3 regions of the Chryseobacterium scophthalmum genome follow, and region 1 is predicted to be linked to each of the others. Evidence: riboswitches for the same ligand, from Rfam matches in the RefSeq annotation. Region 1 holds a riboswitch; each other region holds the start of a gene.
What was found. A riboswitch is a leader RNA that binds a small molecule or an ion and turns the genes downstream of it on or off. The one in region 1 is predicted to bind cobalamin.
Positions count from the first base shown of each region.

Region 2: another riboswitch for cobalamin. It lies ahead of BUR17_RS06425 (TonB-dependent receptor plug domain-containing protein); the one in region 1 lies ahead of BUR17_RS08190 (acyl-CoA thioesterase).
Region 3: another riboswitch for cobalamin. It lies ahead of BUR17_RS16565 (YncE family protein); the one in region 1 lies ahead of BUR17_RS08190 (acyl-CoA thioesterase).

Region 1 covers NZ_FSRQ01000001.1:1,820,511-1,823,795, reverse strand. The annotation lists gene BUR17_RS08200 (XAC2610-related protein) at 446-961, shown strand; gene BUR17_RS08195 (HD domain-containing protein) at 939-1,529, shown strand; gene BUR17_RS08190 (acyl-CoA thioesterase) at 1,694-2,077, opposite strand; cobalamin riboswitch at 2,191-2,368, opposite strand; gene BUR17_RS08185 (SGNH/GDSL hydrolase family protein) at 2,447-3,244, opposite strand; gene BUR17_RS08180 (ATP-binding cassette domain-containing protein) at 3,279-3,285, opposite strand, start outside.
Region 2 covers NZ_FSRQ01000001.1:1,428,708-1,431,992, forward strand. The annotation lists gene namA (NADPH dehydrogenase NamA) at 1-688, opposite strand, end outside; gene cdd (cytidine deaminase) at 797-1,279, shown strand; cobalamin riboswitch at 1,522-1,698, shown strand; gene BUR17_RS06425 (TonB-dependent receptor plug domain-containing protein) at 1,734-3,285, shown strand, end outside.
Region 3 covers NZ_FSRQ01000003.1:337,323-340,607, forward strand. The annotation lists gene BUR17_RS16560 (T9SS type A sorting domain-containing protein) at 1-388, opposite strand, end outside; gene BUR17_RS16565 (YncE family protein) at 397-1,668, opposite strand; cobalamin riboswitch at 1,773-1,962, opposite strand; gene tpiA (triose-phosphate isomerase) at 2,114-2,872, opposite strand; gene BUR17_RS16575 (S9 family peptidase) at 3,021-3,285, opposite strand, start outside.

The DNA.
Region 1 (3,285 bases):
TAATTTTCAGTTTTCGGTTCCTAGCTAGTTGAACCTATTCCGATTTTACATTACAAAGATATATAATTAAAATGGTAATATGCAATACAAAGTAGTGAAATTATTTTTAAAATAAGTTTAAATAACTGAAAATCAGGTAGATAATTTTTTATTTATGATTTTGTACTATTATTAAATATTAGAAATAAACTGAATATTTGAGCTTAAATTTTTATATTTGTTATAGATTTTTCGGGTTTTAATTCGAAGAATTATAAAAACTACAAACCATGAATTACAAGAAATTTCTAATGACATTCGTTCTTTAGGAGGACTTTGTAGTGCGCAAAATTATTTTGAGTTAGCCAATGTTTCCAAAAGTTTTAATGTTGTTGTCAACATAGAGACGTGTACTGAAAGGAAATGTAGTGGGAAAGCAACAGTTGATCTTTACGATAAGAATACAATGAAGAAATATCAAAGTTTCTCTTCAAGTGATTTTTATTTAGATTTAAATGAAAACCAAAAACCTGTTTTTGATTCGTTGAAAAATTCGGTTGTTTTTGGTGATTTTAATTTTGATGGAGCGGAAGATCTTGCCATTAGAAACGGAAATACCAATCATCAAAGTCCTTTTTATGAAGTATATTTGAATGATAATTTTAAACAGCAGTTTGTGCTGAATGATGAATTGACAAATCTTGTGCGTTCAAATTCTGGAATGTTTAAAACAGATCCAGAACGTCAACGAATTATTGCTTATCAAAAAAATGGATGTTGCTGGAATCTTACCTCAGAATATTTATTGGTTCCCGAGAGAGGACTATTAAAAGTATTAGAATTTGAAGAAGACAAGAGAGATTCTAAAAAAGTGACAACCGTAAAGAGAGAATTTATAGATTACAAGTGGTTTGCAAAAACAACAATCTATCCTAGAGAACGATATTTTAAAGAAGAAAATGAAAATACAGAAAGAAATTGATTTTATCCTCGCAGTAGACGCATTAAAAAATGTGCAGAGACGAAATTACAATGCAGATGATTCCAGAAGAGAAAATACTGCCGAACATTCGTGGCAGATTATCATTTTAGCCCAAATTCTTTTTCCTTACGCCAAAAACAGAGCCGATATCGATTTGTTGAGAGTGATCAGAATGCTGTCAATTCATGATTTGGTGGAAATTGAAGCGGGTGATACTTTTCTTTTTGACGAAGCAGCGATGGTTGGGAAATTTGAAAGAGAAAAACAATCTGCTCAGAATATTTTCGGAATTTTAGACGAGCCTATCCGTTCAGAATTTTTTAATCTTTGGCTTGAATTTGAAGAAGAACAAACTCCCGATGCCATTTTTGCTTGTGCCATCGACAGAATTATGCCTTTCATTCTTAATTCTTACACCTCCGGAAAAAGCTGGACGGAAGCAAAAGTAACAGAACTTCAAATAAGAAATATGCTTGAAAATGCAATCAGCAGAGCTTCTGACGAAATGGGAGAGGCTTTCCAGACCTTGCTTAACCTAAGTTTGGATTCTGAAAAAGTTTTGAGATAATTTTTTATTCCCACAGATTTCGAGTCGATTGTTTGAAATTTATTTTTAGATAATTTAATAAAATGAAAAAGTTTCGGCGGGCCAAAGGCCCGCCGAAACTGCAAAAAAAAACATTTGAATTTAACGTTAAATTTCGGCGACCGAAGGTCGCCGAAATTCTTTATTTATAGTATTTGAATTGGTTTCTTAAACTCATCAATCGCCACAAAAGTAAAATCTCCCACAATAGCTTTTTCCCTTTCGTAAGAATACATTTGTTCGGTATAGATTTCAACATTCACTTTCATACTCGTTTTTCCAACGTGTGAAACTTTTCCGATTAATTCTACAATTGTTCCTGCAGGAATAGGTTTTTTAAAATCGATTTTATCACTGCTTACGGTTACCACGCGTTTTCTTGCAAATCTTGTTGCGGTAATAAAGGCAACTTCATCCATCAATTGCATGGCTGTTCCTCCGAAAAGAGTATCGTAATGATTGGTGGTATTAGGGAAAACGGCTTTGAAAATTCTGGTTTCCGATGATTGAATTCTTTCTTCTGTAGTCATATTTCATTATTAATTAAAGCGAAAATGAAATGATATTGGAACCAACAGAATTATTCAGGAACATGAAATTCCTGAAAAGACTATAAGATCAATCAACTTCAAATCGCGAAAGTTTTTGTCTAAAGAAATAGGCAGGTCTCCTGACTTGTAACATCTTTATTCCTTCCCATGCTTTTGCACAGTGGCTTTTTATAAAGACTTCGGTTACTTACAGTTGCGCGACAGTTCGTGATTTTCACACGATTCCCTTTTAATCTGTAGTTAAACAGAACCAATTTCTCGAAAAATAGTAGCATAAAGCGATACGCCAAAAGCTAAAGACTTTTCGGTTGCAAAAATAAGAATAATAAAAGAATATATGGTAAAGAATTATTCAGGGTTGCTGTAAATAATCTGGCTGATTGCTCTTCCTTCCTTAATTGTCCAGAAAGTAGTGTATCGGTGTTCACCCGAACCATTAATCATATAAAGAAAAATATGGTCATCATCAATTGAAGTAACTCCCATGTTTTCAAAGTCCATCGTCGGATTAAACATATTTTTAATCGCCTCTCTTACAAAAACAGAACCTCTTCCGGGTTGTTGTACTCGAACTGATTTTATTTCTTTTAAATCTTCAGGAAGTTCCTTTCCGAGTCCCCAGGTTTTTTGTTTGTCTATTTTAATGATATTTCCTTCGGCATCTTTTTCCTGCTTTTTAAATTTTGCACTTGATGGATAAATATCAATTACCACTTTTGTTCTTTGAGCAGTCGGTATTTTCTGATTATTATTGTCTGTAAAAGTAATCGATCTTCCGTTTTTAGATAATACCGGAGTAAATTTTGGAAGCTGATCGATAAATGCAATACGACCTTTATTCACCATTCCTTCTTTATTAAGACTGTCATATCTCACAAAAGGCTTTGGGAGCTCTTCTTTTTCAGGATATTTTATCCAGATCCATTCAGTTTCTCCCGGAGCAGGTTTTACATAAACAAAAACATCTCCTCTTTTCATCCTGATTTTGTCAACAATTTTACGGTAATCTTCTTTGTGTACACGCACCATTGCATAACCTTCTTCGGCTTTTACTACGCCAAAAGGAACTTTATTCTGAGCATTGATCAAACTAAAAGAAAAAATACAGAATACCGATAAATAGATTGCTTTGTGGATGAAAGTCATGATGAAAAGAATATTTATAGCTCAAAGATATAAATTAAATA
Region 2 (3,285 bases), 390 kb from region 1:
CATATTCTGTTCCTGAAATCCTTACAAATAGCGCTACATTTTCATTGAGTTCTTCGTTGACTGCATCTACAATTTCCAGTAAAAATCTTATTCTGTTTTCAAAACTTCCACCGTACTCGTCTGTTCTCACATTAGAAAGCGGTGATAAAAACTGATGAATCAGATAACCATGCGCTCCGTGTATTTCAACAACATCAAAACCTGCTTTTACTGCTCTTTTCACAGCATTTTTAAAATTTTGAACCTGTTCTTTTATTTCTTCTAAAGTCAAAACGTGTGGAATTCTTTCTGTCGGATGATACGGAATCGCACTCGGTGCAAGCGTTTCCCAACCTTCCTCCAAAGAGATTTGTTTATTTTCCCATGTAGAACCTTTTCTTCCAGCATGAGCAATCTGAATTCCTATTTTGCTTTCTGAATTTTTATGGACGAATTCTACAATTTTCTGAAGTTCTGCAGCTTGTTCGTCATTCCAAATTCCCATGCAGTGATTGGTAATTCTTCCTTTCGGTTCTACCCCGCTCGCTTCAACGATGAGAAGTCCGGTTCCGCCTTGAGCACGACTTCCGTAATGCACAAAATGAAAATCATTGGCAACCCCATTTTCTGAGGAATACATACACATTGGAGACATTACCCAACGGTTTTTAAACTCTACATTTCTAAATTTTATAGGAGAATATAACATTGAATTATTTTTAAAGAATTAAAAATACAAAATCTGGCAAGATTATAACGTATTGCCCACGTCACTAAAAAGGTTTACTTTTATGCCCCTTTTTTACGGAGACAAAAAATGAAAAAAGATATAAAAATCGATTACGAACATTTCAAAGGCAGGAACGAACTTTCAGAAGTAGAAAACAGCCTTTTTGAAAAAGCAATTCAGGCGAGAGAAAACGCTTATGCACCCTACTCTAACTTTTTTGTAGGTTGTGCCGTTTTGTTGGAGAATGGTGAAATTTTCTCAGGAAACAATCAGGAAAATGCAGCTTTTCCTTCCGGGCTTTGTGCAGAAAGAACTGCTCTTTTTTGGATTGGAGCAAATTTCCCAGATCAAAAAATTAAAAAGATCTTTATTGTGGGCGGACCAAAAGAATTTTCAGAGAAAAACCCACCAATTCCGCCATGTGGAGCTTGCCGACAAAGTATTATAGAATACGAAACAAAGCAAAACGAAAATATCGAACTTTATTTTTCTAACTTAAATGATGAGGTTATAAAAGTAACTTCTATAAAAGATTTGCTTCCATTTTATTTTGATGGAACATTTTTGTAGAAACTTTCCACGGATTACACAAATTAGCACAGATTATTGAAAATATAATCTGTGTTTTTTTATCATAAAGAAACCACTGAAAAAGAAATATAAAGAATGTGAAACTGTTATTTTCTTAACTTTTGGAAATAGTAAAGTCTAAAAACATTTTGTTTCTTTTACGGTGAAAATCTTCTAATTTAAATCAATTGTAAGGTTTTACTTTAGCTTTAATAAAATTTAATCTTTCTTTTCAAAAAAACTATATTTGCAAAAATTTTGGTTTCCAAGAGATTGGAACTAAGAGGGAATTGGGTGAAACTCCCAAGCTGTCCCCGCAACTGTAAATCGCATAATCAATTTCTACAAAAAACCACTGCCAAAACGGGAAGGTGTAGCAAAGCGAAAGTCAGGAGACCTGCCGGAATTTTAATATTAATAATAGAATTGCTTTCGGAGGAAAGGCAGATATGATATGATTTTAAAAAGAGCATTAACCCTACTTTCAGTGTCTTCTTGCCTGACAATTTATTACAGTCAGGAAAAAAATATTGACACCGTATTTGTATTCGACAACCAAATGAAAAAGGTAAAACTTTTTCATTCTTTGACGACATTATCTCCTGCAGATATTCAAAAAAATTCTTCGAATCTTTCTGAGGTTTTACGATTTCAGTCGCCTGTTTATATTAAAGAAAATGGTCGTGGAGCTGTTTCTTCACCTTCATTTCGGGGAACAACAGCACAACAGACTGCTTTTGTCTGGAACGGAATCAATATCAATTCTCAGTTTTTGGGACAGGGTGACATTAATAATATTGCAGTTTTCGGATATGATCAGGTTGAAATAAAATCTGGTGGCGGAAGTGTTATTTACGGAAGTGGTGCGATTGGAGGAAGTATCCATTTAAATAATGAATTAAGTTTTAACCAAGGCTTTAAAGGAGTACTTAACTCTGAAGTTGCTTCGTTTGGAACTTATAATAATTTTTTGAAAGCAGCTTATAGTAACGATAAATTCAGCTTTAAAGTTTCAGGAAATTATTTGATCAGCCAAAATGATTATGAAGTTCCCGAAAAAAATAATTATATCAACAGAAACGCAAAGTTTTACAATACAACTTTCAATATAGGTACAGCATATAAGATTGCAAAAAACCAGACGATTTCCTGGCAAAGTCAGTTTTATGATGCGACCCAGAACTACAGGATCCTTGCAGAAAATGTGGATAAAACCAGCTACAAAGCACAAACTTTTAGAAGTTTAGTCTCTTGGGATATTGACAAATCTAAATTTTCTAACAGCTTAAAAGCGGCTTACACAGAAGATAATTTCAAATATTTCGGAATTTATAATGCTCCTTTTACAAGTGGTGGAATTAATAAGAATTACATTTTTAAAAATGATTTCAATTATTTCATTATTCCTAAACTGAATATCAACGTCATTGGAGAATTTCAACAAAATCAAGGAGAAGGTCTAGGAACTTCAGAGCTAAAAGATGTCAGTAGAAATGTGGGTTCAGTTGCAGGTTTATTAAGATACTTTGCAACACCAAATCTTCGTTTTGAAGCTGGAATCAAACAGAATTTTGTAGAAGACATAAGCTCGCCTCTTCTCTACTCTTTCTCAGGAAAATGGAAAGCCAATAATTGGTATCAGGTTAATTTAAATTTATCAAAAAACTTCAGATTCCCTTCATTTAATGACTTATATTGGGAACCAGGAGGAAATCTTAATTTGAAATCGGAAACTTCGATTCAGGCAGATTTAAATCAGGAATTTAGCCTAAATGGGTTTAAACTAAGTATCTCTCCTTATTATATTAAAATAGACAATATGATTCGTTGGCTTCCGACTGCATTTGGCTATTGGGCAGCATTTAATACTGAGAAAGTAGAATCTTACGGTTTAGAATCTCAGCTTAGTTATCAAAAAAACTTTAATGAAAATCATTCTCTAAAGCTAATTGCCGGCTATGTTTACACAAAATCTGTTGATCTGGAAAATCAAAAACAGCTGATGT
Region 3 (3,285 bases), on a different contig from region 1:
AAATGGTTCCGCTGTTCATCCATCCTGCCATTGACCAATTATTGGTGTTGTCAGCTGCCCATAAACTCCAATAATCGGGTACAGACTGTGCAAAATGATCATTAAACTGAACTTTATCTAAAAATCCTCCTCCGAAACTTGTTCCGTAATCAAATGCTGGTTCTGCAGTTTTTATCATCTGCAGCATTTGCGGACCGGTAATATTTTGTCCGGGATTGAATTTCACGCCCCAAACATATGATCTGTCATCAGTACCATCTTTAAAATCGGCTACAAAATATGCCGTTTCTGAACCTGTACCTACAAAAAACTTTACATCGTTGGCTGTAAATTGTGACATATACAGCGCAACGATGAAAGTAAATAGAAAACTTGATGCCTTTTTCATTTTAAAAATTACTTAATAATTAACTTTTCGCTAAAGTTGATATTCTTATCTGTAATTTTTACGACATAAACGCCTTTAGATAATGCGCTTACATTAATTCCTTTTTCATTGTATTTCTCATTGATGACAATTCTTCCGTTTACATCATAAACCTGAATATTTCCAGAATTTAAGCCTTGTACAAAGAATCTGTCACTTGTAGGATTTGGATATACAATTAATTTTGATGTTTTTGTGCTTTCAATAGTAGAAAGAGATGCATTATTATACGCAATGATTTGATTAGGTAATGAAGTTACTGTAAAAGTATTCAATAAACTACCTTGTAAATCGTAAGTGTAAATTTTTCCCGCCGCAATATATCCTGAAGGATCGGCTGCATAGATTTTATTATTAACAACATTAAATCCGTATGCAGTTCCATAACTGTTTACGGTAATTGGTGTAACTGCAATAGGAGAGGTGTTAATTGACGGTGAAGCAATTGGTGTTTTGTAGATCGATGCTTCATTCATGTAATAAATATTCGTTCCGTCGGTATCCATATAAGATGGTTTTACGCCTACCGGAAATGTTGTGCTCGAAACCGTAGTCTGGCTTGTCGTATTATAAACCGTCAATGTTCCGAAAGAAGTTGGAAGGTAAGGATCTCCCGAACTCATAATGTACAGTAAATTGTCTTTTTCAAAAATACTGTTGGGTGAGTCTCCTACATTTACCTGCGATTCTACAGTATTGGTTGTAGTGTTGATGACATCCATAAAATGGTTCAATCCGTAACCTCCTTTCAATAAAACATAGAGTTTATTGTTTTTGGCAAAGATTTTTTCAGGACCATTTCCTACAGGAATATTTGTTTCGTGAGCGTAAGTTGTAAGATCGTAAACCGACACGTAATTTGTCAAGGTATTGTTTCCCCAATTGGTAACATAGAATTTATTTCCGCTAAAAGCGATATATCTTGGGTTGGCAAGATTGGTTGAAATCGTTGTAATCAATGAAAAATCAGACTTGTTTATGACTTTTATTGTATTGGAATAATTTAAAACTACAAAAATCTTATCACCAAAAACCTTAATGTCCTGACCAGTATCACCCAATGTTGCATTATTGTTTTTAAGTTTAAAATAATTATTGGTGACAACCGATTGATTGTCGATGAAAGATACTTCTGCAGTACTACTTCCGATACCGCCTTCGTTGAGTACTAAAACGCCTTCGGTTTGGGCATTTGTAAATGAAAATACAAATGCAAGAATAAGAAAATAGATTTTCTTCATGATATAATTAAATTTAAAGTTTTGTTCCCGAAACTTCACTGCAGGAAAAAAACAGTCATGAAAAAATATCCGAAGATTTGATCTCATAAACTTTTATTCCCGAAAGTTGAAATTAATCTAAGGCAGGTCTCCTGGCTTGCATCTTATTATAACCTTCCCAAACCTGAAGTTCAGTGGTGTACTTAATAATAAGTTGAATAGCTTACAGTTGCGGGTACAGCTCAAGAATTATTTTACTTCACTTGATTCCCTATTAATGAACGCTTGGGTTCAACCTTAAACTTTTGCAAAGATATTATTTAAAAATTGATTATTGTTTTAATGAAAATTTAATAATTTTAAAATTATGTTGAACAATAATTATTTATTAAATGTTTATTTTGTTGAATTAATCAAAAAAGACATACCAAATGATATGTCTTTACTTTTTAATATGAATTATTTCTTAATTAAAACCTTCAATAATTTTTGAGAAATCTTCCAATTTCAATGCAGCTCCACCAATAAGACCACCGTCGATATCGGGTTGAGAGAAAATTTCTTTAGCATTATCTGGCTTTACAGAACCTCCGTAAAGAATAGAAATTTCGTCAGCAACTTCTTTTCCATATTTTTCTGCGATAATTCCTCTGATGTGAGCGTGAATTTCCTGCGCCTGTTCCGGAGTTGCAGTTTCGCCAGTTCCGATTGCCCAAACTGGTTCGTAAGCAATAACTACTTTTTTGATTTCCTCTGCAGAAAGAGTGAAAAGTGCAGTTTCAGTCTGTGTTTTTACAACGTCAAGATGCTGTCCTGCTTTTCTTTGCTCTAAAGTTTCACCATTACAGTAAACAGGAATTAAACCTTTATCTAAAGCCAATTTTACTTTTTTATTGCAGCTTTCGTCGTTCTCACCGTGGTATTGTCTTCTTTCAGAGTGACCGATCAAAGAACCTGTAGCATCGATAGATTCCAACATATCTGCAGAAAGTTCACCTGTGTAAGCTCCGCTTTCATATTCGCTCATATCTTGAGAGAAAACTCCGATTTCGTCTTTTTCGAAGATATCTTTTGCCATCATTAAATATAAAGAAGGCGGTGCGATCCAAACTTCACAGTTGGTTGTATTGTTGTTTTTATAGCTTAGTAATTGAATCATTAATTGTTGAGCATCAATGACGTTTTTGTTCATTTTCCAGTTTCCTGCAACTATTTTTCTTCTCATAGTTTCTATATTATCTTTTTATTTCTTTTTGTTTTTTTATTTTAAATCTTTAAAATTTATTTAATTATATTTTTCTCGCAGATCATTTTGATTTCGCAGATTTCTATTTTAATGATCTTTAAAATTTGCTAGATCTGCATGAGCTAAATTACTTATCAATTCCCTCCAGTTTAAACATGAAAGCATATTCCAAAGCAATATCTTTCAGATAATCAAATCTTCCGGAAGCTCCACCATGACCGTATTCCATGTCAGTTTTTAGGAATAAAACATTTTTGTCTGTTTTTAAATCTCTTAATTTGGCTACCCATTTTGCAGGCTCAAAATATTGTACCTGAGAATCATGCAATCCTGTTGTAACAAGGAGGTTCGGATAGTTTTTTCTCTCAATATTTTCATACGGAGAATAAGAT